DNA from 2 places in the Rahnella sp. NRRL B-41462 genome. Region 1 is predicted to be linked to the other one. Evidence: predicted binding sites of a transcription regulator. Region 1 holds the regulator's gene; the other holds the start of a gene.
What was found. The regulator PhoB, encoded in region 1, activates phosphate uptake and scavenging genes when phosphate is short. The targets are predictions, from matches to a motif close to CTGTCATAAAACTGNCNNAT.
Positions count from the first base shown of each region.

Region 1 (4,018 bases):
AGATCATCTGCTAAAAGAAGCCACAGCTTGTTGCTGTGGCTTGATTTTTATCCCTTTACGCCGCTTTGGCTGGCCTGTTCCTGAGGAACAATCAACTTCGGCGCCAGCATAAACATAAACCGGGTACCGACGCCGACTTCACTCATGACTTCAAGTTTCGTGTGGTGATGGCTGAGCGCATGTTTGACGATTGCCAGTCCCAGTCCGCTGCCGCCGGTCTGACGTGAACGGGCTTTATCGACGCGGTAGAAACGTTCGGTCAGGCGCGGCAGGTGCTGCGGCGCAATGCCCGGTCCGTTGTCGCTGATCTGGAACTGTGCGCCATGCGGCGTTTGTTGCCAGCTGACTTCAATCCGTGTCCCCGCTGGCGTGTGGTTAACCGCGTTATACACCAGGTTCGACACCGCGCTGCGCAGTTGATCTTCATTACCAAAGACCTTCAGCTTGTCGTTTACGCGAAACACCACTTCATGCCTGCCGTTGCTTAACGTTTGCACTTCACGTTCGAGCATGCCGAGCATCACCGGAATATCCACTTTTTCGTGCAAATCAATATTCGCTGAGGCTTCGATTTTCGACAGCGTCAGCAGCTGTTTCACCAGCCCGTCCATCCGCCGCGTCTGTTCCTGCATGGTATCCAGCGCTTTAGTGCGGAAAGGCTCTTCCAGCTTGGCGTCTTCCATCATTTCCAGATACCCCTGCAATACCGTCAATGGGGTTCTCAGTTCATGACTGACGTTAGCGAAGAAGTTACGCCGTGCGCCTTCAAGCTGACGCATCTGGGTCACGTCGCGTGCCACCATCAGCAGTTGTCCTTCGGAATAAGGCATGACGCGAAATTCGACATAATGCTCATTATTGAGTTGTAAATTCAGCGCCCGGCTGAAATCGCGGGTCTGGATCCACAGCCGGAATTCCGGATAACGCAGCAGGTTGAAGATATGTTGCCCGTTATCTTCCGGCCAGCGGAAACCGAGCAAATCCTGCGCCAGTCCGTTACACCAGAAAATATTGCCATCTTCAGTGGTCAGCACCACGGCATCCGGCAGCGATTCGGCACCGCTGCGAAAACGTTTGATGAGCTGACCTAATTCCCGACGGCGACGCCGGTTGCGTATCTGCATCTGGTTCAGCCCGTAAAACAGCGGCTCCCAGCTCCAGCGCCCATTCGGTGGCGTAATGCTGCGGTCGAGCCACAGCCAGTGAGAGAGTTTAAGCTGGTTGTAATAATTCCAGCCCAGTGCCGCCATCAGCGACACCAGGAGGAGCCAGCCGAAATGGCCGACGAAGATACCGAGAATTAACGCTGGCAGGCAAAAGAGAAACAATTCACCCGCCAGTCGTTTCCATGACAAACGTTCTAGCACACAGATTCTCCGCTGTGAGGGCTCAATAACGCGTTGAAAAACGGTATCCGGTACCACGAACAGTCTGGATCATTCTGTCATGTCCACTGGTTTCCAGCGCCTTACGTAAACGACGAATATGCACGTCAACCGTGCGATCTTCCACATAAACGTTAGTGCCCCAGACGTTATTGAGCAACTGTTCGCGGCTGTATACACGTTCGGAATGGGTCATAAAGAAGTGTAATAACTTAAATTCGGTCGGCCCCATATCGAGCGCCTGCTCGTTGGCCATTACCCGGTGAGACGACGGATCCAGGCTTAAACCCTGCATGTCGATCACTTCTTCCACCGCCATTGGCGAGATGCGACGCATCACGGCTTTAATGCGGGCAACCAGTTCTTTCGGAGAAAACGGTTTAGTGATGTAATCATCGGCACCCACTTCAAGGCCGCGCACCCGATCTTCTTCTTCACCGCGTGCGGTCAGCATCATCACCGGAATTTCGCGGGTCAGTGCCTCACGTTTAAGATGCTTAATAAACTGAATACCGGAACCGCCAGGTAACATCCAGTCAAGCAGGATCAGTTCAGGGTAAGGTTCAACAAGCTGCCCAATCGCTGAATCAAAATCCTCAGCTTCTACGGCCTGATAGCCATTTTGTTCCAGTACAAAACACACCATTTCACGGATTGGAGCTTCGTCTTCAACCACCAATATACGTCTAGCCATCGTAGGTCCTGCCAATAGGTTAGCGATCTTTTATTTGATTGCGGGCGCCATTATGCGTCAGTTTTGTGACAGATTTATGAATGAAAAGAATGGTTCATTACAGTCAACTATGACAGATAATTTCCGGCCATCTTGCTGAAATTGGTCTGATTTATCGGGGACAGCTTCCCCTGCCGACGTTTATACTTTACCCCATTGTCGTCATCCAGGGTTCATACGGGAGTCTCATGCGCCTGATCCACACCTCAGACTGGCACCTCGGCCAGTACTTTTTCACTAAAAGCCGTGCAGCCGAACATCAGGCATTTTTGCGCTGGCTGACCGGTCAGGTGCAACAACATCAGGTCGACGCCGTGATTGTCGCGGGCGATATTTTCGACACGGGATCCCCACCCAGTTATGCCCGCGAATTGTATAACCGCTTCGTGGTGGAATTACAGCAAACCGGCTGCCAGCTGGTGGTGCTGGCTGGTAACCACGATTCTGTCGCCACGCTCAATGAATCGCGCGAGCTCCTTTCCTGCCTGAATACGCGGGTGATTGCCACCGTCGGTGAAAACCTTTCTGAACAGATTTTAGTGCTCAGTCAGCGTGACGGGAAACCCGGCGCGATACTGTGCGCTATCCCGTTTTTACGCCCGCGTGATCTGCTCGCCAGCCAGGCGGGACAGTCCGGCAGCGACAAGCAACTGGCATTGCAGGAAGCCATCGCCGCGCATTATGACGCGCTCTGGCAGGCTGCGCAGGCCAGACGTGACGAACTGGGCATGCCGCTGCCTATTATTGCGACCGGCCATCTGACGACTGTCGGCGTCAGTACCTCTGATTCCGTGCGCGACATCTATATAGGTACGCTCGATGCGTTTCCGGCGCAGGCCTTTCCGCCGGTCGATTATGTGGCACTGGGTCATATTCACCGTGCACAATGCGTCGCCAAAACCGAACATATCCGTTACAGCGGTTCGCCGATTGCCCTGAGTTTTGACGAACTGAGCAAAGCTAAAAGTGTGTACTTACTTGATTTTGATGGTGCGACGCTCAACGCCATCGACACACTGGAAATCCCGGTTTTCCAGCCGATGCAGGTAATCAAAGGCTCGCTGGTGGAGATTGAACACCAACTGGCACAGTTCGAAGGCGGTGATCCGGCCAAACCGGTGTGGCTCGATATTGAAGTCTCCACCCAGGATTATCTCAGCGACATCCAGCGACGCATTCAGGCGCTGACGGAAGATCTCCCGGTAGAAGTCGTGCTGTTACGCCGCAGCAAAGAACAGCGAATCAACAGTATTGAGCAGCAGGAAAAAGAAACCCTCAGCGAACTGAGCGTCAGCGACGTGTTTGAACGACGGCTGGCGCTGGAACCGGACCCTGACGAGCCGCGTCAGGCACGGATGCGCACGTTGTTTGCGCAGGTGGTTGAACAGGTTACCAACGGTCAGAACGCGGAGGACAGCGCACAATGAAAATTCTCAGCCTGCGTTTAAAAAACCTGAACTCGCTGGAAGGCGAATGGAAAATTGATTTCACCGCCGAGCCGTTTGCCAGCAACGGATTATTCGCCATCACCGGCCCGACCGGTGCGGGGAAAACCACCCTGCTCGATGCCATTTGTCTGGCGCTTTATCATCAGACGCCACGGCTGAACATTACACCAAGCCAGAATGAACTGATGACCCGCCACACCGCAGAATCGCTGGCCGAAGTGGAGTTTGAAGTCAAAGGTGTGGGTTACCGCGCTTTCTGGAGCCAGCGCCGCGCCAAAAATTCCCCTGACGGCAATCTGCAGGCACCGAAAGTCGAGCTGGCGTTACTGGCCGACGGCAAAATTCTGGCGGATAAAGTGCGCGATAAACTCGATGCCATCGCCACACTGACCGGGCTGGATTTCGGCCGTTTCACCAAATCCATGATGCTTTCACAGGGGCAGTTCGCCGCG
Region 1 is NZ_JYDF01000076.1:28,335-32,352, forward strand. It holds gene UC14_RS18020 (DNA-binding transcriptional regulator) at 1-14, shown strand, start outside; gene phoR (phosphate regulon sensor histidine kinase PhoR) at 48-1,367, opposite strand; gene phoB (phosphate response regulator transcription factor PhoB) at 1,390-2,079, opposite strand; gene sbcD (exonuclease subunit SbcD) at 2,307-3,545, shown strand; partial or broken gene UC14_RS18040 (AAA family ATPase) at 3,542-4,018, shown strand, end outside.

Region 2 (28,377 bases), on a different contig from region 1:
TTTAGTGGTTAAGCTCGCTTTTCCCAGGGAGTTACGTTTGTTAACTCCCCGTCATTTCACTTTCGTCTTCCAGCAGCCACAACGGGCTGGCACGCCGCAAATCACTATACTCGGCCGCCTGAACGAGCTGGGGCATCCCCGCATCGGTCTCACCGTCGCAAAAAAACACGTCAAACGCGCACATGAACGCAATCGGATCAAACGCCTTACCCGCGAAAGTTTCCGGTTGAATCAGCATACGCTGCCGTCGATGGATTTTGTGGTAGTAGCCAAAAAGGGTGTCGCCGATTTAGATAATCGCGCGCTGACGGAAGCGTTGGAGAAATTATGGCGTCGACATTGCCGACAGGCTCCCGCATCCTGATAAAGCTGATACGTGGTTATCAGCTATTCATCAGTCCGTTGCTCGGGCCGCATTGCCGCTTTCGACCAACCTGCTCTCAATACAGTATTGAAGCAATTGGTCGTTTTGGCATGTTAAAAGGCAGTTGGTTGACTTTGAAACGCGTATTAAAATGCCATCCTTTGAACCCAGGTGGTGATGACCCCGTACCGCCGAAAACCGACAATAACAGAGAACACTAACGATGGATTCGCAACGCAATCTTTTCCTCATCGCTCTGCTGTTCGTGTCTTTCATGATCTGGCAGGCATGGCAAACGGACCACGCTCCGCAACCGGCCAACCAGACCACGCAACAGACTGCGAACACTGCAAACGGTGATGCTACTAATCAGGCTGTTCCTGATAGCGGACAGGGCAAATTAATTACAGTTAACAGTGATGTGCTGTCATTAACGATCAACACCCGTGGTGGCGACATTGAGCAGGCTCTGCTGAAGGCTTACCCAACGACTTTGGGCTCTGACCAGCCTTTCCAGTTACTGGAAACTACTCCTAATTTCCTCTATCAGGCACAAAGTGGTCTGACAGGTAAAAACGGTCCAGACAATCCGGCTAACGGTGAACGCCCTCTGTTCAAGGCGAGCTCCGATACCTTCACAATGGCTGAAGGCCAGTCTGAACTGCGCATTCCGATGACTTACACGGCGGCGAACGGTGCGATTTACACCAAAACCTTCGTGATCAAACGTGGTTCTTACGCGGTAAACGTTGAATACAACATCAACAACACCACGGCTGCCCCGCTTGAACTGACCATGTTCGGTCAGCTGAAACAAACCACCGAATTACCTAAGCACCGTGATACCGGCAGCAATAACTTTGCTCTGCACACGTTCCGCGGCGCGGCATATTCCTCAAGTGATGACAAATATCAGAAGTATGCGTTCGATAAGAGCGAAGCACTGAATGTCACGACTCAGGGTGGTTGGGTTGCGATGTTGCAGCAGTACTTTGCAACGGCGTGGATCCCATCAGCGAAAGACACCAATACCTTCTTCACCACCACCAATAACGGTATTTCAACGATTGGCTTTAAAGGCACACCGTTTACCGTTGCACCAGGTGCACAGCAACAAGTTGCTTCTATCCTGTGGGTTGGTCCGGAAATTCAGGACAAGATGGCCGCTATCGCGCCACACCTTGACCTGACGGTTGACTACGGTTGGTTATGGTTCATCTCTCAGCCACTGTTCAAACTGTTGAAATTCATTCAAGGGTTTGTCGGTAACTGGGGCTTCTCGATCATCGTTATCACCTTTATTGTTCGCGGTATCATGTATCCACTGACCCGCGCACAGTACACGTCGATGGCGAAAATGCGTATGTTGCAGCCGAAACTGGCCGCCATGCGTGAACGTATCGGTGATGACAAACAGCGCATGAGTCAGGAAATGATGGCGCTGTATAAGTCTGAGAAAGTGAACCCGCTGGGTGGCTGTCTGCCGCTGGTTATTCAGATGCCAATCTTCCTGGCACTGTATTACATGCTGTCTGGTTCCATTGAACTGCGCCACGCGCCATTCATCCTGTGGATCCATGACTTGTCAGCACAAGACCCGTACTACATTCTGCCGGTTCTGATGGGTATCACGATGTTCTTCATCCAGAAGATGTCGCCGACCACCGTCACTGACCCGATGCAGCAGAAGATCATGACCTTCATGCCGGTCATCTTCACCGTGTTCTTCCTGTGGTTCCCGTCTGGCCTGGTGGTGTACTACATCGTCAGTAACCTGGTCACCATTCTCCAGCAGCAGCTGATTTATCGCGGGCTGGAAAAACGTGGCCTGCACAGCCGCGACAAGAAAAAGTCATAAGTGAATGTCAGGACGGCTTTCGTCCTGACCGCTAAACTTGATGATAAAAAAGAAAGGCGATCATTTGATCGCCTTTTGCATATCCGTAAAAAGACCAACAGAGATCATTGCTATGAGCACCTCAGATACCATTATTGCCCAGGCAACCCCACCCGGCCGCGGTGGTGTGGGCATTTTGCGCATTTCCGGCCGTGCGGCGCGTGATGTGGCACAGGCTGTCTTAGGTAAACTGCCCAAGCCGCGTTATGCCGATTATCTGCCGTTTCAGGATGCTGATGGCAGCACGCTGGATCAGGGCATCGCGTTGTGGTTCCCCGGCCCGAACTCCTTTACCGGCGAAGACGTGCTTGAGCTGCAAGGCCACGGCGGGCCGGTGATCCTGGATTTGCTGCTTAAACGCATTATCGCGCTGGAAAACGTGCGAATTGCGCGTCCTGGCGAATTCTCTGAACGGGCTTTCCTCAACGATAAACTCGACCTGGCGCAGGCTGAAGCGATTGCTGATCTTATCGACGCCAGCTCCGAGCAGGCCGCACGTTCAGCGGTTAACTCCTTACAGGGCGCTTTCTCGAACCGTATTCATCATCTGGTGGAAGCACTCACTCACCTGCGGATCTTTGTCGAAGCGGCTATCGACTTCCCCGATGAGGAAATCGACTTCCTGTCCGACGGTAAAATCGAAGCCAAACTCAATACGGTGATGGGTGATCTCGATGCCGTGCGGGCCGAAGCACGTCAGGGCAGCCTGCTGCGTGAAGGGATGAAAGTGGTGATTGCCGGGCGTCCGAACGCCGGTAAATCCAGCCTGCTGAACGCGCTGGCTGGTCGTGAAGCGGCGATCGTTACCGATATCGCGGGCACTACGCGTGACGTTTTACGCGAACATATCCACCTTGATGGCATGCCGTTGCACATCATTGACACCGCCGGGTTACGTGAAGCCAGCGATGAAGTTGAGCGCATTGGTATCGAACGTGCATGGAATGAGATCGAACAGGCTGACTTAGTGCTGTTTATGGTCGACGGTACAACAACGGAAGCAACCGAGCCTGCGGACATCTGGCCCGAATTTATGGCCCGCCTGCCCGCGAGTTTACCTATTGTCGTTGTACGCAACAAAGCGGATATCACCGGCGAAGCGCTGGGACAAACGGAAGTGAATGGTCACTCACTTATTCGCCTTTCTGCCCGCACCGGCGATGGCGTTGATCTGCTGCGCGATCATCTGAAACAGGTGATGGGCTTCAATCACAATATGGAAGGCGGATTCCTTGCCCGTCGCCGTCACCTGCAGGCGCTGGAACAGGCCGCACAGCATCTGGTTCAGGGTAAAGATCAACTGCTTGGCGCATGGGCGGGTGAACTGCTGGCGGAAGAATTGCGTCTGGCCCAGCAATCGCTGAGCGAAATCACCGGTGAATTTACCTCGGATGATTTACTGGGGCGTATCTTCTCGAGTTTCTGTATCGGTAAATAAGCCGCTGTTCGCAGCAAACAAAACCCACATTGAAGAATGTGGGTTTTTTATTTTATTCAAAGGATTACGCCTTACCAGACTTTATAAATGCGTCCGGTCTGCGCCCCTTCCACGCTGCGACGATACGCTTTCGCCACGCGCGCTGCCGGTGCAGCCTCAAAGCCCGGGAAGAACGGGCCATAAGCTTTCAGCGACTCTTCTACTACGGTCGGGCTGACCACATTGATGCGAATACCCCGTGACAGTTCAATCGCCGCGCCCCGGACAAAGCCTTCGACGGCGGCATTTACCGTGGTGGCGTTCGCCCCCTGACGGATAGGTTCATCAGCAATGATCCCGCTGGTCAGCGTGATGGAACCGCCATCGTTAAGGAATGACTGACCGATCAGCGCAAGGCGCACCTGGCCAAGCAGTTTATTCTGCAAACCAATATTGAACTGTGCTGCGGTCATCTCCACCAGCGGGCCAAAGTGCAGGCTGCCGGTAGTAGCAATAATCGCATCAACTTTTCCCGTACTCTGGAAAAGCGCTTTTACGCTGTTTTCATCGGTAATATCGACCTGAAAATCGCCGCGGGTTTTGCCTGCGGTGACAATTTCATGGTCTGCGCTAAGCTCCTGAATCACGGCTTTACCCAATGTACCTGTCCCGCCAATCACTAAAATTTTCATCAGATATTCCTCAACGTTGTTTACAGGACCATCTTTCACCAAACTACGGGTTAGATATAGAATCGTATTATTCATTCTGTTCTAACTCAGGGTTTGTAATGTGGATAAGTTGCGGAGTATCGAGGTCTTTATCAGCGTGGTAGAAACCGGGAATTTCAGTACAGCAGCGGAAAAGCTGGGGATTTCAGCAGTGATGGTCGGCAAGCATATTCAGCAACTGGAAAAGTATTTGAATGCCCGCCTGTTGCAACGCACCACACGCAAGCAAAGCCTGACGGATGCCGGTGAAGTGTTTTACGAGAACGGAAAACGGGTGCTGGAGCAGATGAAATTCACCGAAAGCGCGATGGAAAGCCTGCAAAGCGTGCCGACCGGACTGCTGCGGATCAGCGCACCCGTATCACTCGGCTCCAGCGTGGTGGCGCCGATGCTGGCCCGTTATCTGCAAAAACACCCGAAAGTAAACGTGGAACTGATACTGAGCAACGCCAGGGTAGATTTGATCGGCGAAGGATTTGACGCGGCGATCCGTATTGGCGAAATTGGCGATGACCGGCTGGTCGCCAAGCCGCTGAACCCTTATGAAATGGTGATCTGCGCTTCTGCAGATTATTTACAGCGTTTCGGCACGCCCGCGACGCCGGAAGATCTGAAAACGCACCCGTGCCTGGTGCATACCGTCTGGAATCAGAGTGAAGGCTGGCATCTGGCGAATGCAGAGCGCACCACGTCAGCGTGGCCGGTTAACAGCCGCTATGTATCCAACGACGGTCATGCGCTGCGCGCTGCCGCACTGGAAGGCGCCGGTTTGTTGTTGCAACCCAAAGTGTTACTGGCCGAAGATATCGCCAGCGGAAAACTGATCCCGGTACTTGAGTCTTTTATCCCGAAACCCCGGGCAGTGCATCTGGTTTATCTGCCCGATTTCAGGCCGCGCGCCAAACTGACCAGCCTGATTAACTTCATGACTGAACACGCCTTTTACTGAGCCTTACGCAAAATACAAAACGGTAAGTGATCGCTCACTTACCGCTCAGTTTTGAACACTTTTAATCAGACGAAATCAGAGCTTAAAGCCTGCTACCACGGTTTCCAGCTGAACGGTCTGATCCTGCATCGCCTGCGCAGCGGCAGAAACCTGTTCCACCAGCGCGGCGTTCTGCTGCGTGGCGTTATCCAGCTGCGTGATAGCCACATTTACCTGCTCGATGCCCAGACTTTGCTCCTGACTGGAAGACATGATTTCGTTCATCAGCGTCGCCACGTTGTTCACGCCACCCATGACTTCATCCATCGTCGTTCCGGCGGTCGCCACCAGTTCGCTGCCGGTGGCGATATCCGCCACAGAATCCTCGATCAGCTTTTTGATTTCACGCGCGGAAGTGGCTGAGCGCTGTGCCAGACTGCGCACTTCGGATGCCACAACGGCGAAACCGCGTCCCTGTTCACCGGCACGCGCCGCTTCAACCGCCGCATTCAGCGCCAGAATGTTGGTCTGGAAAGCGATGCCGTCGATCACGCTGATGATATCGACGATTTTATGTGAAGAGCGGGTGATCGAGCCCATGGTCTCAACCACCTGTTTCACCACGTCCGAGCCCCTCCCGGCAACAGCCGAGGCATCACGGGCCAACTGGTTAGCCCCTTCCGCATTGGCAGCGTTCTGTTTCACGGTGCTGGTCAGCTGTTCCATTGAGGCTGCCGTTTCGACAATCGAGCTGGCCTGTTCTTCGGTTCGTGCTGACAGGTCCAGGTTACCGCTGGCAATCTGGCGCGAAGCCGAGGTGATAGCCAGACTGCTGTCGCCAACCTGACGCAGAATGGATTGCAGGAAAGACAGGAAACCGTTGAAGTTCTGGTTGATCTGATTGAACTCAGGGCTGCGGCTTTCCGGTAAGCGCCGGGTTAAGTCGGCACCGCCCGCAGAAAGCTGGGCGATATTTTTATTCAGTGCCGCCAGCTGGCGCATGAAAATTTTAATCGCGGCGATCAGAACGATCAGCAACAGCAAGACCATCGGGATTTGAACCAGTCCGAGACTCGTCAGAATGCTGTGGCTGCGCGCCAGTAACTGACTGGTCGGCATGTCGGTGGCGATAAACCACGGCCCCTGAATGTTGCTCATAAACATGGTATGCGACGTGCCGTCATTATCGTAGTCAGCCACCAGACTCGCCTGCCCGTTGATCTGATCCAGACTTTTGCGGATCTGCATCGCCAGCGGAGAAGTTTCGCCCAGTGAGGCCAGTTTCGGCAGTTTTTCATCCGTGGAATGACTGGTACCGACGATGGTGCCGTCTTTTTCCACGATATAAATCCTGGCGTGAACCTTTTTCTCCATCTCTGTCACCAGCTGGTTAAAGAACCCCAGTGTGACGTCAATGGTGGCGACGCCCCATTGCTTATCATCTTTGTAAATCGGCATCGCACAGTTAGTCCGCGGCTGGGTGCTGGCGTCATCGAAATAAGCAGGCGCCCAGACACACTGACCCTTTTCACCTTTTGATGCCGCCAGATACCACGACTGATCGAAATAGTTTGGGGATTCGGCGCTGTTCCAGAAAGTATTGACCGTCAGTTGATTATTATTATTACGGGCAAAGAAGGTGCTGAATTTGATTTTGGCCGGATCGCGTTGGTTCGGCAGAGGCCAGATCCCGCCGCCAAACACGGCAGAGTCACCGTACTGATCAACCAGTGCCGGAAGTAAACGATCGATACTGTCGCTGTCCATTTGTGCAACAGTCTGGGTAATGGTGCGAACCTGTGACTCAACTTTATTCAGGCGGTCATTAATTGCCACCGCGACATCATCCACCTGATTAGCAACCAGATTACTTTCTGTCTGTTTCAGCTGGGGAGCGATATACACCTGGATCACGATAAGCGTAACGATGATCAGCACAATAAAAAACAAGCTGATCAATGCGATAAAGCGGGATTGCGTCGTTTTTAACATTTTTGGGTACTCGCAGGCAAAGCAGCGAGATCGCTGCTTAATTAGTAACGGCATTTTCTGGCGTTTCTTTATGTGGCTGTAGTAGATATATCTGGTGTAAGAATCTTATGAGTAAAAATCCAGAACATCATTCCAGTGAGATTCTTTCCCAATAAGAGATTAAGACTGTGATTACTTTCACTTTATGTTTATGAAAAACTGTATGAAAAGGGAAGAATGTGTGTGGCACTGCGGGGTTTAAGCGGTTTTTAATGATTTCTCTTAATGTTATTCTTTAGAACAATTGAGAAACTGCGGTCGAACCATTAATCATGGAGTGAACAATGGCGTGCCATTTTGCAAGATGGGCAATGACGGATGCAGAACCGGATACACACCGGTTGCCGCAAGAGATCGTATTATTTGCAAAACACCTTTCCGAAAAACAGCGCAAGCGTTTCTTAAACGGCCGCGTTCTGCTGGCAGAAATGATTTTCTATCTCTATGGAATCGCGGAACTTCCCAGCGTCATCACGTTACCTAGCGGTCGTCCGAGTTTTGAATCCCCTGATTTGCCTGATTTCAGTCTGGCGTATGCAGGAAGTACCGTCGGTGTTTTAATCAGCAGCGAAGGGAAAGTCGGCCTCGATCTCGAAATCATTCATGCCCGCAGTGCGCTGGTGAATCAGCAACAGCAATTACAGCTTTCTGCGGTGGAGAAAACCTGGATTGCTATGCAATCCGATCCGGTGGAATCCTCTCTGCAACTGTGGTGTATCCGCCAGAGCATGCTGAAAATGTCCGGCCTGAACGATCAGAGTCCGCTTACGCTCAGCCTGAATCCCGCTTCTGGTCGTTTACGGTCTACCGTAACGCCCGAGGCGCAGGTGATGAGCGACATTGAAGGTTCCATTATCTGGTCATGTGCGCAGTCACCCTCGATTATCCGTTTGCAGTGCTGGCGTTACGAACCTGAAAACGGCTTCACCCGCACACAAACCCTGGCCACAGACCAGCAATCTGAATCACCACACTTCATGAAATTCATCAGCCTGCCACCCGCTAAATAAAACTTCCCTTTTGTTTACGCCCGTCGTGCCGTTTTTCGTTTATGGTTACAGGCAGTTCCTTTCGCAAAGTCATCCATAACAGGAGTTACCCATGTCAGCTCAACCACTGAAGTTTGTCACACTGTTAGGCAGTCTTCGTAAAGCGTCTTACAACGGAATGGTCGCCCGCACATTGCCAAAAGTGGCACCAGAGGGCATCAGCATTGAGGCGTTGCCTTCCATCGGTACACTGCCGCTCTATGATGCAGATATTCAGCAGGAAGAAGGCTTTCCGGCGGATGTTGAAGCGATTGCGGAACAAATCCGTCACGCGGATGGCGTCATTATCGTCACGCCGGAGTATAACTACTCCGTTCCGGGCGGCCTGAAAAATGCGATCGACTGGATTTCCCGCCTGCCGAATCAGCCACTGGCCGGTAAGCCCGTGCTGATCCAGACCAGTTCAATGGGTCCGGTCGGCGGGGCACGTTGTCAGTATCATCTGCGTCAGATTCTGGTGTTCCTGGATGCGATGGTGATGAATAAACCCGAATTTATGGGTGGTGTGATCCAGAATAAAGTGGATGAGCAAATCGGCGAAGTCATCGACCAGGGGACGCTCGATTTCCTGCGCGGCCAGCTGACGGCATTTGCCGACTATACGCGCCGCGTCAGCCAATAATTCCGGTCATCAGAAATGCAAACAGCCCGCAATGCGGGCTGTTTTTTTACAGGCGTTAAGCAGATGTCAGCGGATTAATGCCCGTCGACAAACGCGATTTTCAGCACAAACAGCAGGGCTACGACCACCACACACGGGCTGATTTCTTTCCAGCGGCCAGTGCCCAGTTTCATCACCACGTAAGAGATGAAGCCCAGCGCGATACCTTCGGTGATCGAGAAGCTGAACGGCATCATTACCGCGGTCACGAACGCCGGAACCGCTTCGGTCAGGTCATCCCATGAAACGCGCGCGAGGCTGGAGGTCATCAGCACGCCGACATAAATCAGCGCACCGGCCGCCGCGTATTCCGGCACCATCCCCGCCAGTGGGGAAATGAAGATCACCAGCAGGAACAGCAAACCGGTCACCACCGCCGTCAGGCCGGTACGACCGCCCACGGAAACGCCGGAGGTGCTTTCAATGTACGCGCCCACCGATGAAGTGCCGATAAATGCCCCCGCCACGGAAGACACGCTGTCAACGTACAGCGCCTGTTTCATCTGCGGGAACTTGCCCTGCGCATCAGCCAGACCGGCTTTGTCGGTCACACCAATCAGCGTGCCGGAGGAGTCAAACAGGTTCACCAGCATGAAGGAGAAAATGACGCCCGCCAGACCGATATTCAGCGCGCCTTTCAAATCCACCTGACCGACAACCGTGGTGATGCTCGGCGGCATCGACCAGAAACCGGTGTAATGCACATCACCAATCATCAGGCCAATTACGGTCGTCACAATAATCGACACCAGCACCGAGGCGTGGAAGTTACGCGACGCCAGCACGGCAATAATGAAGAACCCCAGCACACCGAGCAGCACGTTGTGCGAGGTCAGATTACCGATGGTCACGATGGTGTCAGGGTTCGGGACAATAATGCCGGCGTTTTTCAGCCCCATCATGCCGATAAACAGCCCGATACCGGCGGTAATGCCCACACGTAAACTGACCGGAATATTGGCAATCATCCAGTAACGGATGCGGAAAATAGTCAGCAGCAGCAAACCCACAGCACCCCAGAATATCGCGCCCATCCCGATCTGCCATGAAACCCCCATCGCGCCCACGACCACAAACGCAAAGAACGCATTCAGACCCATCGCCGGTGCCAGAGCGACCGGCAGGTTGGCGATCACGCCCATCAGGATGCTGCCGAACGCGGCAATCAGACAGGTAGTCACGAACACGGCCTGTTTATCCATTCCCGCAACACCCAGAATTTGCGGATTCACGAAAACGATGTAGACCATGGTCAGGAAGGTAGTTAAACCGGCGATAGTTTCGGTGCGTACGGTGGTGCCGTGCTGCGTCAGTTTAAACAGACGTTCAGCCAGACCTTTACCCGCAGTCGCATTGCTCTGTGGTGTGCTCATTGGTGAGTTCCAAAATGGGGGAAAAACAATCGGGGGGTATCCTAAGGATTTTAGCCCGAAAGCGCCAGCACTGGATGTATGGGATTAAATCTATCGTTCGGGTACAGTGCCATAATGCACGCCAATAGATGAAACGCTCACAGGGAGAAAGTATGCCACAGGTTGAATGTGTCTTTTTTGATTGCGACGGTACGCTGGTGGACAGTGAATTGTTGTGCTGCGAAGCCTATGTCGAAATGTTCGCGCATTTTGGTGTGACGGTTTCATTCGACGAAATGTATAAGAAATACAAAGGCGTCAAACTTTACGAAATCGTCGCGATCGTCAATAAAGAGCACGGTATCGACGTGCCGAAAGAAGAAATGGAAGTCGTGTTTCGCCAGCATGTTGCCCGTCTTTTCGACAGCAAACTTGAACCTATTGACGGCGCACGCGAGTTACTGGAACAAATCACCGTGCCGATGTGTGTCGTCTCAAACGGCCCGGTCACCAAAATGCAGCACTCTCTCGGCCTGACCGGATTGCTGCCTTTTATGGGGGATAAGTTATTCAGCGGCTATGATTTACAGCGCTGGAAACCCGATCCTGCCGTCTTGTACAAAGCAGCCGACGTCATGAACGTGCCGGTGGAAAACTGCATTCTGGTAGAAGATTCCGTGGCAGGCGCACAGGCCGGGATCACCGCAGGCATCCCGGTGTTTTACTACTGCGCCGACCCGCATAACCCGCCGCTGGATCACCCGCTGGTGACCACTTTCCACGACATGCGCGAACTGCCGGGGATCTGGCGTGAAATGGGGTATCAGATCACTCGCTGAGTGATTTTTCGTACGCCTGCATGCGCTTTTCCAGCTCCGTCAGAGATCGCAGGCCATCAGCCAGCGGCAGGGTTTTATCATTGAAGATTTCCAGTGACCAGGGGCCGGTGAAACCTTTACGGTTCAGCGTGCTGACAAAATCCACCAGCGGTAAATCGCCCTGCCCCGGATAACAGCGGTAACTACGGCTCCACTGCTGCACGTTCATGTCTTTGAACGGTACATCGGCAAGTTGCAGGAAACTGATTTTTTCCAGCGGCACTTCATCCAGACGGTCAAGATTGTCGCCCACGGCGAGAATATGAAAGCTGTCGAGCACAATGCCCAGCGCCGGACTGTTCACCTCGCGTACGCGATCCCACGCCTGGCGGTAACGGTTGACGTGTTTACCCCATGCCAGCGCTTCATAGCCGATACGGATGTCATACAGCTCCGCCATTTCCGCCAGCGCAGCGAGATCGGCAATCTGCACCTCCCGCTCCGGTGAACTTTCCGGATCGGTGTTGCTGCACACCAGTAAATGATCGCAGCCCAGCTCGCTCATCAGGTCGAACTGGCGGCGTGCGCTGGCGAGTTTTTCAACCCGCTTCTCTGCCGGAACCCCTTCGAAATCACGGAAAGGTTGCAGCAGGAAAATACGCAGGCCGAGAGAATCGGCGAGGTTACGGATAGCCGCCGGTTTGACAGGACTTTTAAGCAAATCGTCTTCGAATATTTCCACACCATCAAATCCTGCAGCCGCAATGGCGGTAAGTTTTTCAGGCAAGGTTCCTGGTACTGAAACTGTCGCAATAGAATGTAACCGGGTGGTTGCAGGCAAAATAGTGTCCTTTTAGTCAGGCTTCGATACTTACAGTAGTGGACCCTCACGCCACATTCGTCAAGTGCGGCGAAGTTGTATGAACGCACAGATTGTAACTGGGCTAAGCAATGGTTAATCTCTGTGGCGAGAATGTGGTTAATGAAGAGGATAAGACGCTGAGCAGCCAAAGTTCCCCGGCGCCGGACGTAAAAATGATCCGATAGGACTCAGGCAGCGCATTTTCGACAGCGCTCTGGCTGAATTCGCTGAATCCGGTCTGATGGGCGCGCGCATGGAAAATATCGCCTCCAATGCCAGCACCACGAAACGTATGGTGGTCTACCACTATAAGACCAAAGAAGCCCTGTACATGTTGGTTCTGGAACACGTTTATCGCGGTATTCGCCAGCACGAGCTGGAGCTGGACTTATCTTCGTTGCCACCTGCGGAAGCGATCGTCAAACTGGTAGAAGCCAGCTTCGATTTCCATGTCTCACACCCGGAATTTATCCGTATTGTATCGACAGAAAACATGCTGCGCGGCCGCTTTATCCGCCAGTCCACCAGCATCCGTGAGATCAACAAAACGGCATTAACGCTGCTGGAAGATATCCTTGAACGCGGCAAACAAAGCCATCTGTTTAAGGAAGATGCGCAGGCGCGCGACGTTCACCGCCTCATCAGCAGCTTGTGTGTGCACCAGGTCGCCAACCAATATACGTTCGGCGCTTTGTTTGAAAATCCGGATGAGGTGGATTTACAGACCGCCCATTACCGGCAGTTGGCCGTACAGGTCGCGCTGCGCTATGTGATGAAATAATTGCGCTGACCGGACGCGGGTATAAGATCGGAAAGCAAAAAGGCCTCGTCAGAGGCCTTTTTTGTGGAGCGATGTCAGTAAACCCTTATTCTTTCGGCACATCTTTACCGTCTGTCAGCAATTTATCCAGCGCATCGCCGCCCACATGACGGAAATCCTGACCTTTCACAAAGTAGAAAATGAATTCGCAAATGTTCTGGCAACGGTCACCGATACGTTCGATAGAACGGGCGCAGAACAGTGCGGTCAGCACGCTTGGAATCGTGCGTGGATCTTCCATCATGTAGGTCATCAGCTGGCGCACAATGCCTTCATATTCCTGATCCACTTTTTTATCTTCACGGTAAATACGCACCGCTTCGTCAAGATCCATACGCGCAAACGCATCCAGCACATCATGCAGCATCTCTACGGTATGGCGGCCCAGCGATTCCAGGCTGACCAGCAACGGCTGATGCAAATGTGAGAATTTTTCCAGCGCCGTGCGGCAGATTTTATCTGCCACGTCACCGATACGCTCGAGTTCAGAAATGGTTTTGATAATCGCCATCACCAAACGTAAATCGCTGGCGGTTGGCTGGCGCTTGGCAATGATGCGCACACAAGCTTCGTCGATCGCCACTTCCATCAGGTTAACTTTGTCATCACCTTTGATGACGCGTTGCGCCAGTTCGGCATCCTGATTGTGCATCGCCGTGATGGCGTCAGTCAGTTGTTGCTCAACCAGGCCGCCCATCGCCAGAACCTGCGTACGGATATGTTCAAGCTCAGCATTGAACTGGCCAGAAATGTGTTTGTTTAAGTTCAGGTTGTCCATTCTTTGTACCTCAACCGTAGCGGCCAGTAATGTAATCTTCAGTCTGTTTGCGCGCTGGTGAAGTGAACAGCGAGTCAGTGTCGCTGTATTCGATCAGTTCGCCCAGATACATAAACGCAGTGCGATCTGAACAACGCGCAGCCTGCTGCATGTTGTGGGTCACGATCACCACGGTGTAATCAGATTTTAACTCGGTGATCAGCTCTTCGATACGGCCGGTAGAAATCGGATCGAGCGCCGAGCAAGGTTCATCGAGCAGCAGAACGTCAGGACGGATCGCAATACCACGTGCAATACACAAACGCTGTTGCTGGCCGCCGGACAGGCTGTAACCACTCTGGTGCAACTTGTCTTTAGATTCATTCCACAATGCAGCTTTGGTCAGCGCCCATTGCACACGCTCGTCCATATCCGTGCGGGACAGCTTTTCAAACAGACGGACACCAAACGCGATGTTGTCGTAAATCGACATCGGGAATGGCGTCGGTTTCTGGAAGACCATGCCGACTTTGGCGCGCAGCAGCGCGATGTCCTGCTTATCAACCAGAATGTTTTCGCCATCAAGCAGGATTTCACCCTCAGCGTGCTGTTCCGGATACAGCTGGTACATTTTGTTAAACGTACGCAGCAGCGTGGATTTACCACAGCCTGACGGGCCGATGAATGCCGTGACTTCGTTCTTAGCAATATCCAGGGAAATATTTTTCAGCGCGTGGAATTTGCCGTAATAAAAGTTCAGATCGCGAACCTGAATTTTGCTGTTGGATGCGTCAGTCATTCTCAGACATCTCTCTTATTCGCGCGCCGCATGGCGACGCCGGGTAAACAGTGATGGCAGCCGCTATCACCTGCCATCGATAATAAATTCGCTTATTGCTTTTTCGGGGCGAAAATCACACGCGCCAGAATGTTCAGCAGCAGCACACACACGGTAATCAGCAGAACACCCGCCCACGCCAGTTGTTGCCATTCGCCAAACGGACTCATCGCAAACTTAAAGATGGTGACCGGCAGGTTAGCAATCGGCTGCATCATGTCGGTGCTCCAGAACTGGTTGGAGAGCGACGTAAACAACAGCGGCGCGGTTTCACCGGCAATACGGGCAATCGCCAGCAGGATCCCGGTGATAATGCCGGAAACTGAGGCTTTCAGTGTGATGGCCGAAATCATTTTCCACTTCGGCGTACCCAGTGCATAAGCCGCTTCACGCAGGCTGTCCGGCACCAGTTTCAGCATGTTTTCCGTGGTACGGATAACAATCGGGATCTGTAACAATGCCAGTGCAAGCACGCCCGCCCAGCCGGAGAAGTGTCCCATTTTTGCCACCATAATGGTGTACACAAACAAGCCCACAACGATGGATGGTGCGGAAAGCAGAATGTCGTTAATGAAACGAATGAATTCAGCCAGCCAGGATTTACGTCCATATTCGGCCAGATAAATCCCCGCCATCACGCCCAGTGGCGTACCGATGACCGTTGCCCACAGAATCAATAATCCGCTGCCTGCAATGGCGTTAGCCAGACCGCCGCCTGCCGTATTCGGAGGCGGGGTATTTTCTGTGAACAGCGCCAGCGACATCCCGTCAACACCTTTAACGATCGTGGTGAACAAGATCCACACCAGCCAGAACAGACCAAACGCCATGGTCAGCATGGAGACCATCAGCGCCAGACGGTTCTTCTGACGGCGCCACGCCTGACGTTTGCGACGCGATTCCAGTAATGCAGTATTACTTTGCATTTCGAGTGTCGTCATCTTAACGGCCCTCTTTCTTAGCCAGACGCAGGATCATCATTTTCGACAGCGCCAAAACAATAAAGGTGATGACAAACAGGATCAGACCCAGTTCCATCAGTGCAGACGTATGCAGCCCGGCTTCCGCTTCGGCGAATTCGTTCGCCAGTGCAGAGGTAATGCTGTTGCCCGGCGCGTACAGCGATGCGCTATCGAGCTGGTAGGTGTTACCGATAATGAAGGTCACCGCCATGGTTTCGCCAAGTGCGCGCCCCAGACCTAACATCACGCCGCCGATCACACCATTTTTGGTGAACGGCAGCACGATGCGCCAGATCACTTCCCACGTAGTGCAACCAATGCCGTAAGCAGATTCTTTCATCATCACCGGCGTTTGCTCGAACACGTCACGCATGACGGAAGCTATGTACGGGATGATCATAATGGCGAGGATGACGCCTGCTGCCAGAATACCGATACCAAAACCCGGACCGGCGAACAGGGCACCAACAATCGGGATACCAGAAAGCACATCGCCCAACGGCGTCTGAAAATACTGCGCAAACAGCGGGGCGAAAACGAACAACCCCCACATGCCATAAACAATACTGGGGATCGCCGCCAGCAGTTCAATAGCAATCCCCAGCGGGCGTTTCATCCAGTTCGGCGCCAGCTCGGTAAGGAATAATGCGATACCAAAGCTGACGGGAACAGCAATCAGCAGGGCAATAATGGAGGTCACGACCGTGCCGTAAATCGGCACCAGTGCGCCAAATTGCTGGTTCGGTGCATCCCAGGTTTTCGTCCACAGGAAGGACAATCCGAACTTTTCAATGCTCGGCAGGGAAGCAATAAACAGCGAGACGATAATGCCGCCCAACATAAATAGCACAATCAGCGCTGCCAGTTTAACCAGCGCGCCGAAGATGATGTCACCGTTTTTGCTGGGTGCCTTGATAGCCGGCTTGTATTCAGCCATACCACTCTCTTTTAATTCAGATTTAATTCCCTCCCCGGCCGGAGAGGGAATGAAGCAGAAGACTTGTACTCTATATCAGACCCGAGGTCAGATCCTAGTAAAGTGCTTTACCGCTGCTGTCTTTGATGTTGGTTTTCCAGGCTGCGCGGATCTGTTCTACAACAGAAGCTGGCAGTGCGGCGTAATCCAAATCAGTCGTCAGTTTGTTACCGTTTTTGTAAGCCCAGTCGAAGAACTTCAGCACTTCGGTGCCCTTCGCTGCATCTTGCTGGTCTTTGTAAATCAGGATGAAGGTGGTGGAGCTGATTGGCCACGCATTATCACCTTTCTGATTGGTCAGGTCCTGAGCGAAGGTTTTGCTCCAGTCTGCGCCTTTAGCGGCTGCACTGAAGGATTCTTCTGTCGGGCTGATGGCTTTGCCGTCTGCATCTACCAGCTTGGTGTAAGCCAGGTTGTTTTGCTTGGCATAAGCATATTCTACGTAACCGATTGAACCAGGCAGACGCTGAACGAAGGCTGCGACGCCGTCGTTGCCCTTGCCGCCGAGACCCGTTGGCCAGTTAACAGTAGAACCTGCACCGATTTTGTCTTTCCACTCGCTGTTCACTTTCGCCAGGTAGCTGGTGAATACGAAGGAAGTACCGGAACCGTCAGCACGGCGAACCACCGCGATGTTAGTGTCTGGCAGTTTCACGCCCGGGTTCAGCTTGGTGATCGCCGTATCGTTCCACTTTTTGATTTTACCGAGGTAAATATCACCCAGCGTTGCGCCATCCAGAGTCAACTGACCGGATTTGATGCCCGGGATGTTAACAGCCAGTACCACGCCGCCGATTACAGTAGGAAACTGGAACAGACCGTTTTTATTCAGATCTTCTTCTTTCATCGGTGCATCAGATGCCCCGAAATCAACGGTTTTAGCGATGATTTGTTTCACGCCGCCGGAAGAACCGATGCCCTGATAGTTAACCTGAGTACCGGTTGCTTTCTGGTATGCATCAGCCCACTTAGCATAGACAGGGGCTGGGAAGGTACCGCCAGCGCCAGTCAGGTTAGCGGCAGCGAAAGCAGACATTGCTGTGAGGGAGAAAGTCGCTGCTACAAGACCGGCGACGGTGTTACGCATCAATTTCATGTTCCACTCCTGGTGGTTTTAAACTTCCCGACTGATGTCGACGTTAATTAAAGTGTTTGGCACAGGAGGAAAATAGGACAGTTTAGTGACAGTAAAATGTACGTTATATGACAGTTTTATGACACTGGTCACAATTCGAACCATACGGGCAAAATGCGGGAGTTTTAAGCAGAAAAAGCCGGTTATTACACCGGCGGATAATGAAAAGCGGGTAAATTAACGCCCCTTCTTCTTACGGCCAGGCTGGGCAAAACGCTTGCGGGATGCGGAATTCACTTCAGGTTTTTCACTGTTTTTCGTTTTAGTGACAGCCGGTTTTTTAGCCTGAGCAGGTTTTGATGGCACTTTTTTCGCCGGTTTGTCTTCAGACGAAGAGTTTTCAATCAGCTTAAACAATTCGATCAGTTCATCATCGGTCAGATCACGCCATTCGCCCAGCGGTAATCCTTTCAGATTGATGTTCATAATCCGCACACGTTCAAGCTTAGTGACGTCGAAACCAAAATGCTTAGTCATGCGGCGGATCTGTCGGTTAAGTCCCTGCACCAGCGTAATGCGAAACACCATCGGTGCTTCTTTCTTCACTTTGCATTTCTTGGTCACGGTACCGAGCATCGGCACACCCGCGCCCATACCGGCAATAAACTCGTCCGTGATCGGTTTATTGACGGTCACGATATATTCTTTTTCGTGGTCGTTACCGGCACGCAGGATTTTATTGACCAGATCGCCGTGATTGGTCAGTAAAATCAGGCCCTGCGAATCTTTGTCCAGACGGCCAATCGGGAAGACGCGTTTGCTGTGGTTAACGAAATCGCGGATGTTGTCCCGCTCCCCCTCTTCCATCGTGGTGATAATGCCTACGGGCTTGTTCAGCGCAATAAGCACCAGATCTTCTTCATCACGCGGCTCAATAATCTGACCATTCACTTTCACCACATCGCCGGCAAACACCTGAGCACCCACCGCAGCACGCCTGCCGTTGATAAAAACATTTCCCTGTTCGATGTAACGATCAGCATCGCGGCGCGAGCAGATGCCGCTCTCGCTAATGTATTTGTTGAGACGAATGGAGGAGTTGGTCAGCATTCAGCGGGGTACCTTCAGAAAAACGCGAACTATACCTTATCCGGGGCGGGTTACGAAGCCTGAGAGAAGAGAATCGTGACCGGCTGCTGACAAAGAGAGAGCCGGAGAACAACATTCTGGAAAGAGAAAAGCGCCCCGGGAGGCGCTTAGAGATAACATGGCTGAAACCGGACAGTCTTATTCGACAGTCACAGACTTCGCCAGATTACGTGGCTGGTCAACATCGGTGCCTTTAATCAGCGCAACGTAGTAGGACAGCAACTGGAGCGGTACGGTGTAGAAAATCGGAGCGACGATTTCTTCAACGTGAGGCAGCTGAATAATCTTCATACCGTCACTGTCGACAAAACCCGCGTCCTGATCGGCGAAGACATACAGTAAACCGCCACGTGCACGCACTTCTTCGATATTCGACTTCAGTTTTTCCAGCAATTCGTTATTGGGCGCAACCACGATCACCGGCATATCCGCATCAATCAGCGCCAGCGGGCCATGTTTCAGCTCGCCTGCCGCATAGGCTTCAGCGTGGATATACGAAATCTCTTTCAGCTTCAGCGCACCTTCCATCGCGATCGGATATTGATCGCCACGGCCAAGGAACAGGGCGTGATGTTTATCAGAGAAACCTTCAGCCAGTGTTTCGATAGTCTTATCCAGCGACAGCATTTGTTCGATGCGTGCAGGCAACGCCTGAAGCGCGTGAACAATGTCGTGCTCAACTTGCGGACTCATCCCTTTCAGGCGGCCCATACGCGCCACCAGCATCAGCAGAACGGTCAGCTGCGTGGTGAAAGCTTTGGTTGAGGCCACACCGATTTCGGTGCCCGCTTTGGTCATCAGCGCCAGATCGGATTCACGCACCAGAGAGGAACCAGCCACGTTGCATACTGCCAGCGAACCAAGATAACCCAGCTCTTTCGACAGACGCAGCGCTGCCAGCGTATCAGCCGTTTCACCCGACTGAGACAGCGTGATGATCAGGCTGCCCGGACGAACAGCAGATTTGCGATAGCGGAATTCCGAAGCGATCTCGACATCACAAGGCATGCCAGCCAGTGACTCAAACCAGTAACGCGCCACCATCCCGGAGTTATATGACGTACCGCAGGCGATAATCTGCACGTGCTGAACACGGGACAGAATTTCGTCCGCTTTTTCGCCCAGCTCGCTCAGATTCACTTCGCCGTGGCTGAAACGGCCTTCCAGGGTGTTTTTAATGGCCAGCGGCTGTTCGTAGATTTCTTTTTGCATGTAGTGGCGGTAAACGCCTTTATCACCGGCGTCGTACTGCACTTTGGATTCGATTTCTTCACGCTCAACGGCATGACCATTTTTGTCATATACGCTGACGGAACGGCGCTTAACTTCAGCAACATCGCCTTCTTCCAGGAACAGGAAGCGGCGGGTCACAGGTAACAGCGCCAGCTGATCGGAGGCAATGAAGTTTTCACCCACACCACGACCAATCACCAGCGGGCTGCCGGAACGGGCAGCGACCAGAACAGACGGATCGCGGCGATCCATCACCACCGTGCCGTAGGCTCCACGCAGTTGCGGGATAACGCGCTGGACCACTTCGAGCAGCGTACCGCCCTGGAGTTGTTCCCAATGCACCAGATGCGCGATCACTTCGGTATCTGTTTCAGAATCAAAACGGTAGCCGCGTTCAATCAACAATTCACGCAGAGGTTCGTGGTTTTCGATAATGCCGTTATGCACCACAGCAATGTAATCAGACACATGCGGGTGAGCATTCGCTTCAGAAGGTTCGCCATGGGTTGCCCATCGTGTGTGAGCAATACCGGTGCCACCATGCAAAGGATGTTCATCGAGTGCATCAGCCAGCATCTGGACTTTACCCAGACGACGCAAGCGCCCCATTTTCCCGTCAGCATCAATGACAGCCAGACCGGCTGAGTCATAACCGCGGTATTCGAGACGGCGTAAACCTTCCAACAGAATTTCAGCAATATCGCGTTGCGCTACTGCGCCTACAATTCCACACATCAGTTTTATTCCTATTGAAGGTCTTTTCGGGACCTTTTTTGATGCCTGACCTGATTTATCCGCAAGCCCCGTTTTCCGGTGTACTTGCGGTTCCCCGAGCCTTGTAGAGAGTTGGGGATTATTATGAACAGCTTATTTTTTCTTCACCGGTTTCTGCCAGTCAGGTTTATGCACCTGCGGCACCCGGCTTAACAGTAAACCATTGTCCGGCACGTCGCGCGTGACCGTTGTACCGGCGGCGATCGTCACGTTATTACCCACAGTGACTGGCGCTACCAGCTGAGAATCTGACCCCACAAAGACATCGTTACCGATGATGGTCTTATGCTTGTTTACGCCGTCGTAGTTGCAGGTGATGGTACCCGCGCCGATGTTAACGTTATCCCCAATATCAGCATCACCAAGGTAGGAGAGATGACCAGCTTTAGAACCTTTGCCGAGACGCGCTTTTTTGATTTCGACGAAATTGCCGACATGCGCGCCTTCAGCCAGTTCAGCGCCGGGGCGCAGACGGGCGAAAGGCCCGACCGTACAACCGCTTTCCAGCACCGCATCTTCGAACACGCTGTAAGGACTGACTTCACAGTCATCGCCAATCACGCAATTTTTCAGCACGCAGCCCGCACCGATTTTGACGCGATCACCCAGTTTCACGTGACCTTCGATAATGACATTGGTGTCGATCAGTACATCGATGCCGTGAGACAGTTCACCGCGCAGATCAAACCGCGCTGGGTCCATCAGCATCACGCCTTCGAGCAACAGACGCTCTGCCTGTTCACTCTGATATACGCGCTCAAGACGGGAAAGTTGCAGGCGGTTATTCACACCATCCACTTCGCTGTTTCGCGCCGGATGAACGGTGGCGATCAGATGTCCTTCCGCATGCGCCATCGCAATAATATCGGTGATGTAGTATTCACCCTGCGCGTTGTTGTTATTCAGTTGACCGAGCCAGCGTTTGAATGACGCGCCGTTAGCGACCAGGATACCGGTGTTAATTTCCTGAATTTTCAGCTGTTCTTCGCTGGCATCTTTCTGCTCAATAATGCCGGTAACAATGCCATTCTCACGAACGATACGGCCATAACCGGTCGGGTCATCCAGCACGACGGTCAGTAAACCAATGCCGCCATCGGGCTTGGCTTTGAGTAATTCGTTCAGGGTGTCGACGGAAATCAGCGGAACATCGCCGTACAGCATCAGCACATCTTCATCATCGGCAAAGAACGGCGCCGCCTGCTGCATCGCATGACCGGTCCCCAGTTGCTCTGCCTGCAATACCCAGTTCAGATCACTGCCTGCCAGATTTTTCTTCAGTAAATCGCCACCGTGGCCATAGACCAGATGCACGTTCCGGGCACCCACTTGCGTGGCCGCATCAATGACGTGCTGAACCATTGGCTTGCCAGCCAATGGGTGAAGAACTTTCGGAAGGTTGGAGTACATGCGTGTCCCCTTGCCCGCGGCAAGGATCACCACACTCAGTGCGCTGTTCGACATAGGTAACCTGACAAATCCAATTTGAGTGACAAAAGTAACCCGTTCAGTGCGCGGATTACTACATATTTCGCTTCAAAAACCGCCCGCAGGCCGCAGCCTGCAAGGGTTGTATGCTGTATAGACTACACCAAAAAAACTGAGGGTAAAGTGTCGGTTAATCACCCAAGTATTCCATTAAAAGCGAAAATTAGCCTTGGGAAAAACACTGAAAATGCACTTTATTAAAAGCAAAAAAAAAGCGACCCGAAGGTCGCTTTTCTAACTGATGTTGTTACATCGCTTTTCTGGTCAGTTCGATAACGCGAAGTTTCGCGATCGCCTTAGCCAGTTCCGCTGACGCCTGAGCGTAATCAACGTCGCCGTGAGAACCACTAATGTGTTCTTCCGCTTTGCGCTTAGCTTCAAGCGCGCGCGCTTCGTCGAGGTCTTGCCCACGGATTGCAGTATCAGCCAACACGGTCGTTGCATTCGGTTGCACCTCAAGGATGCCACCGGAAAGATAGATATACTCTTCTTCACCGTGTTCTTTAACAATGCGCACCATGCCAGGCTTGATGGCGGTGAGCAGCGGAGCATGCCCCGGGAAAATACCCAGTTCGCCTTCGCTACCCGTCACCTGGATCTTTTGTACCATGCCGGTAAACATACGTTTTTCCGCACTAACAACATCCAGATGGTAAGCTTTTTCAGCCATGTCATCCTCTCTCACAACAAGCTAGCGTTACAGTTTCTTGGCTTTTTCCACTGCTTCATCAATGGTGCCAACCATGTAGAACGCTTGTTCCGGCAGGTGATCGTAGTCGCCGTCCATAATGCCTTTGAAACCACGAATGGTATCTTTCAGCGATACGAACTTGCCCGGAGAACCGGTGAAGACTTCGGCCACGAAGAATGGCTGGGACAGGAAGCGCTGAATTTTACGCGCACGGGATACAACCAGTTTGTCATCTTCTGACAACTCGTCCATACCCAGGATCGCGATGATGTCTTTCAGTTCCTGGTAACGTTGCAGAATAGACTGCACGCCACGAGCCACATCGTAGTGCTCCTGACCAACAACCAGTGGATCCAGCTGACGGCTGGTGGAATCCAGTGGGTCAACCGCCGGGTAAATACCCAGTGACGCGATCTGACGGCTCAGAACCACGGTCGCATCTAAGTGAGCGAAGGTGGTAGCTGGAGATGGGTCAGTCAAGTCATCCGCAGGAACGTAAACGGCCTGTACGGAGGTGATTGAACCACTTTTGGTCGAGGTGATACGTTCTTGCAGAGCGCCCATCTCTTCCGCCAGCGTTGGCTGATAACCTACCGCTGATGGCATACGGCCCAGAAGTGCGGACACTTCGGTACCGGCCAGGGTGTAACGGTAAATGTTGTCAACGAACAGCAGTACGTCACGACCTTCGTCACGGAATTTCTCCGCCATGGTCAGACCGGTCAGTGCAACGCGCAGACGGTTACCTGGTGGCTCATTCATCTGACCATACACCAGGGAAACTTTGTCGATAACGTTGGAGTCGGTCATTTCGTGATAGAAGTCGTTACCCTCACGAGTACGTTCACCCACACCTGCAAACACAGAATAACCGGAGTGCTCGATCGCGATGTTACGGATCAGCTCCATCATGTTTACAGTCTTACCAACACCCGCACCACCGAACAGACCGACTTTACCGCCCTTAGCGAACGGACACATCAGGTCCATAACTTTGATACCGGTTTCCAGCAGTTCCTGGGAGTTTGCCAGCTCTTCATAAGAAGGCGCAGCGCGGTGGATCGCACGACGTTCTTCTTCGCCGATCGCACCTTTCATGTCGATTGGTTCACCCAATACGTTCATGATACGACCCAGAGTCGCTTTACCCACCGGTACTTCAATTGGGTGTTCCAGGTTGTTCACTTTCAGACCGCGACGCAGGCCGTCTGAGGTACCCATTGCGATACAACGAACAACGCCGCCGCCTAACTGTTGCTGTACTTCCAGCACCAGTTTGGAGGTACCGTTTTCTACCTCAAGAGCATTGTACACGTTCGGTACTGCATCCTGAGGGAACTCGACGTCCACCACGGCGCCGATTACCTGGATAATCTTTCCAGTAGCCATCTTGAATCCTCTACGTAATTCGTAAACCTAGCTTAAACCGCGGAGGCTCCCCCGACGATCTCGGTGAGTTCCTGAGTGATGCTGGCCTGACGAGCTTTGTTGTATACCAACTGCAGCTCTTTGATCAGGCTGCCGCCGTTATCGGTTGCGGCTTTCATCGCTACCATTCGCGCGGCCTGTTCGCTGGCCAGGTTTTCTACGACGCCCTGATAAACCTGGGACTCCACATAGCGACGCAGGAGAGTATCCAACAGTGCTTTAGGGTCCGGCTCATACAGGTAATCCCAGGATTTTTTCGCCAGTTCGCCGTCTTCTGCTGGTGGCAGAGGCAACAACTGAACGATACGTGGTTCCTGAGACATGGTATTGACGAATTTATTGCTAACAACGCATAACTTGTCTAAGCGACCTTCGTCGAAAGCCTGCAACATCACTTTCACCGGCCCGATCAGTTCTGACAGGGAAGGGTTATCCCCCATGCCAGTCACCTGAGCAACAACGTTGCCCCCAACGGAGCCGAAGAAAGAGGCTGCTTTGGAACCGATCAGTGCGAGATCAACTTCAACACCTTTTTCGGACCAGCCTTTCATCTCTGACAGCAGTTTTTTGAACAGGTTAATGTTCAGACCACCACAAAGACCACGGTCGGTAGACACCACCAGATACCCGACACGCTTAATTTCACGCTCATCCAGGTACGGGTGCTTGTATTCCAGATTACCAAGCGCAAGGTGACCAATCACTTCACGAATGGTTTCTGCATAAGGACGGCTGGCCGCCATGCGATCCTGCGTTTTACGCATTTTGGAGGCGGCGACCATTTCCATCGCTTTAGTGATCTTTTGCGTGTTTTGCACGCTGCTGATCTTACTACGTATCTCTTTTCCGCCGGCCATCTCTGCTTCTCCTCATTACCAAACGGCCTGCTGCTTATCTGCCAGAGGCAGGGCAGCAAGGCCGCGAGGTGTTACCAGGACTGGGTTGCTTTGAAGGTATCGAGGATATTTTTGAATTTACCCTCGATCTCATCGTTATACGCACCAGTTTGGTTGATTTGCTGCAGAAGCTCGCCGTGCTCACGGTCAGCGTAAGCCAACAGTGCAGCTTCGAAGCTACCGACTTTAGACAACTCAACGTCTTCCAGATAACCACGTTCTGCTGCGAAGATGATCAGAGACTGCGCAACGATTGACATCGGAGCGTATTGTTTCTGTTTCAGCAGCTCAGTCACTTTCTGACCGTGATTCAGCTGTTTACGGGTTGCCTCATCCAGATCAGAAGCGAACTGCGAGAACGCAGCCAGCTCACGATACTGTGCCAGAGCGGTACGAATACCACCGGACAGTTTCTTCATGATCTTAGTCTGAGCAGCACCACCAACACGGGATACCGAAATACCCGGGTTAACCGCAGGACGAATACCGGCGTTGAACAGGTTAGATTCCAGGAAGATCTGACCATCGGTAATCGAGATTACGTTGGTCGGAACGAACGCTGAAACGTCACCCGCTTGCGTTTCGATAATTGGAAGCGCAGTCAGGGAACCGGTTTTGCCTTTCACTTCACCTTTGGTGAATGCTTCAACATACTCGGCGTTAACACGCGCAGCACGTTCCAGCAGACGGGAGTGAAGATAGAAAACGTCGCCTGGGTAAGCTTCACGACCAGGTGGACGACGAAGCAGCAGGGAAATCTGACGGTAAGCAACAGCCTGTTTAGACAGGTCATCATAAACGATCAGTGCGTCTTCACCGCGGTCACGGAAGTATTCACCCATTGCGCAACCGGAATACGGTGCCAGGTATTGCAGTGCAGCAGATTCTGACGCAGTTGCAACAACAACGATGGTGTTTGCCAGTGCGCCGTGCTCTTCCAGTTTACGAACCACGTTAGAAATGGTGGACGCTTTCTGGCCGATAGCCACATAGATACATTTGATGCCGGAATCGCGCTGGTTGATGATCGCATCGATCGCCAGAGCTGTTTTACCGGTTTGACGGTCGCCGATGACCAGTTCACGTTGACCACGACCAATTGGGATCATGGCATCAACGGACTTATAACCTGTCTGCACAGGTTCATCTACCGACTGACGTTCGATAACGCCAGGTGCGATTGCTTCAACAGCTGAGAAGCCGTCGTGCTCTACCGGACCTTTACCATCAATTGGCGCACCCAGGGTGTTAACCACGCGGCCCAGCAGGCCACGGCCAACTGGAACTTCCAGGATACGGCCAGTACATTTTACTTTCATACCTTCGGCGAGGTCAGCGTAAGGGCCCATTACAACGGCACCTACAGAGTCACGCTCCAGGTTCAGGGCGATAGCGTAACGGTTACCCGGCAGCGCAATCATTTCGCCTTGCATGACATCGGCTAAGCCGTGCACACGGATGATCCCGTCACTGACGGAAACGATAGTACCTTCATTGTGAGCTTCGCTCACCACATTGAACTGAGCAATGCGCTGCTTGATCAGTTCGCTGATTTCGGTGGAATTCAGTTGCATGCTCCAGTCCCCTTAAGACTGCAAGACGTCTGCCAGGCGTTCTAGACGACTGCGAACGCTGCCATCAATCACCATATCACCTGCACGGATTACGACACCGGCAAGAACAGACTTGTCAATTTTGCAATTCAGCTTAACTTTGCGAGACAGACGTTTTTCCATCGCAGCAGCAATTTTTGCCTGCTGTTCTTCCGAAAGCGGATTTGCTGAGGTCACTTCAACTTCAGCAACAGCCTCGAGAGAGGCGCGCAGTTCAATAAACTGCTCCAGCACTTGCGGAAGAACGCGTAAACGTCCATTTTCAGCCATTACCTTAATCAGGTTTTGGCCTGCGTCGTCGAGTTCGTCACCACATACGGCAATAAACGTTTTAGACAAAGTTTCAGGCGCGCTAGCACCGGAAAGCAGTTCTTCAATTTGTTCATTGCGCGTGACTTCAGCCGTGAACGCTAACATGGACTGCCAGCGGTCTAAGCTTTGGTGCTCAACGGCAAAGTCAAAAGCTGCTTTGGCGTAGGGGCGAGCTACAGTTACAAATTCAGACATCAGCCCCTCCCTCCTTACAGTTCAGCGACCAGTTTATCAACGATGTCGCTGTTAGCAGCTTCATCCACGGAACGTTCGATAATCTTCTCGGCGCCAGCAATGGCCAAAATTCCGACTTGCTTACGCAACTCTTCACGGGCGCGTTGGCGTTCGGCGTCGATCTCTGCCTTGGCTTGCGACACGATCTTGTTACGTTCCTGCTCGGCTTCAGCTTTTGCTTCGTCGACGATTTGAGCTTTACGCTTGTTCGCCTGATCGATGATTACCTGAGCTTCAGCTTTGGCTTTCTTCAGTTGGTCGGTCGCATCGGCTTGCGCTAAGTCCAGCTCTTTTTTGGCACGTTCTGCGGAAGATAAACCTTCAGAAATTTCTTTCTGACGTTTTTCGATGGCAGCCATAATTGGCGGCCATACGTACTTCATGCAGAACCAGACAAACAGGACGAACGCGATAGCCTGGCCGAGGATTGTTGCGTTAAGATTCACAGCACAATGCCTCTTTCAAAGTGAATTATTTGATGTAGTTCGATTAACAGTGAGCAAGCTCAGTGTTAGGCGACAGCAAACATCACGTACAGACCCAGACCAACCGCAATCATTGGGATTGCATCGACCAGACCCATAACGATAAAGAACTGTGTACGCAACAGAGGGATCAGGTCAGGCTGACGTGCAGCACCTTCCAAGAATTTACCACCCAAGATGCCGATACCGATTGCAGCACCGATTGCCGCCAGGCCCATCATCACAGCGGCAGCCATGTACAGCAGATCCATACTCAGGTTTTCCATGACAGTCTCCAGTTTGTTTCAGTTAAAACGCAGTAGTGTTGAAAGAAAATCAGTGTTTTTCAGATGCCATCGAGAGATAGACAATCGTCAGAACCATGAAAATAAAGGCTTGCAGCGTAATGATCAGGATGTGGAAAATGGCCCAAGGCACATTTAGAATCCACTGTGACCACCACGGCAACAGGCCAGCAATAAGGATGAAGATCAACTCACCCGCATACATATTGCCAAACAGTCGCAGACCCAGTGAAACTGGTTTAGACAGCAGGC
Region 2 is NZ_JYDF01000031.1:37,340-65,716, forward strand. It holds gene rnpA (ribonuclease P protein component) at 5-364, shown strand; gene yidD (membrane protein insertion efficiency factor YidD) at 328-585, shown strand; gene yidC (membrane protein insertase YidC) at 588-2,222, shown strand; gene mnmE (tRNA uridine-5-carboxymethylaminomethyl(34) synthesis GTPase MnmE) at 2,335-3,699, shown strand; gene UC14_RS08925 (short chain dehydrogenase) at 3,771-4,370, opposite strand; gene UC14_RS08930 (LysR substrate-binding domain-containing protein) at 4,471-5,358, shown strand; gene UC14_RS08935 (methyl-accepting chemotaxis protein) at 5,434-7,329, opposite strand; gene UC14_RS08940 (4'-phosphopantetheinyl transferase superfamily protein) at 7,653-8,378, shown strand; gene UC14_RS08945 (NADPH-dependent FMN reductase) at 8,470-9,039, shown strand; gene UC14_RS08950 (NCS2 family permease) at 9,114-10,451, opposite strand; gene yieH (6-phosphogluconate phosphatase) at 10,604-11,269, shown strand; partial or broken gene UC14_RS08960 (sugar phosphate isomerase/epimerase family protein) at 11,286-12,089, opposite strand; gene UC14_RS08965 (TetR family transcriptional regulator) at 12,364-12,891, shown strand; gene phoU (phosphate signaling complex protein PhoU) at 12,977-13,708, opposite strand; gene pstB (phosphate ABC transporter ATP-binding protein PstB) at 13,719-14,486, opposite strand; gene pstA (phosphate ABC transporter permease PstA) at 14,579-15,466, opposite strand; gene pstC (phosphate ABC transporter permease PstC) at 15,468-16,424, opposite strand; gene pstS (phosphate ABC transporter substrate-binding protein PstS) at 16,519-17,559, opposite strand; gene rluF (23S rRNA pseudouridine(2604) synthase RluF) at 17,776-18,648, opposite strand; gene glmS (glutamine--fructose-6-phosphate transaminase (isomerizing)) at 18,826-20,655, opposite strand; gene glmU (bifunctional UDP-N-acetylglucosamine diphosphorylase/glucosamine-1-phosphate N-acetyltransferase GlmU) at 20,788-22,158, opposite strand; gene UC14_RS09010 (F0F1 ATP synthase subunit epsilon) at 22,430-22,852, opposite strand; gene atpD (F0F1 ATP synthase subunit beta) at 22,880-24,262, opposite strand; gene atpG (F0F1 ATP synthase subunit gamma) at 24,295-25,158, opposite strand; gene atpA (F0F1 ATP synthase subunit alpha) at 25,230-26,771, opposite strand; gene atpH (F0F1 ATP synthase subunit delta) at 26,784-27,317, opposite strand; gene atpF (F0F1 ATP synthase subunit B) at 27,332-27,802, opposite strand; gene atpE (F0F1 ATP synthase subunit C) at 27,868-28,107, opposite strand; gene atpB (F0F1 ATP synthase subunit A) at 28,157-28,377, opposite strand, start outside.
Region 2: pstS (phosphate ABC transporter substrate-binding protein PstS) is a predicted target of PhoB. The motif match lies at 17,665-17,684, and genes of this name have one in related genera.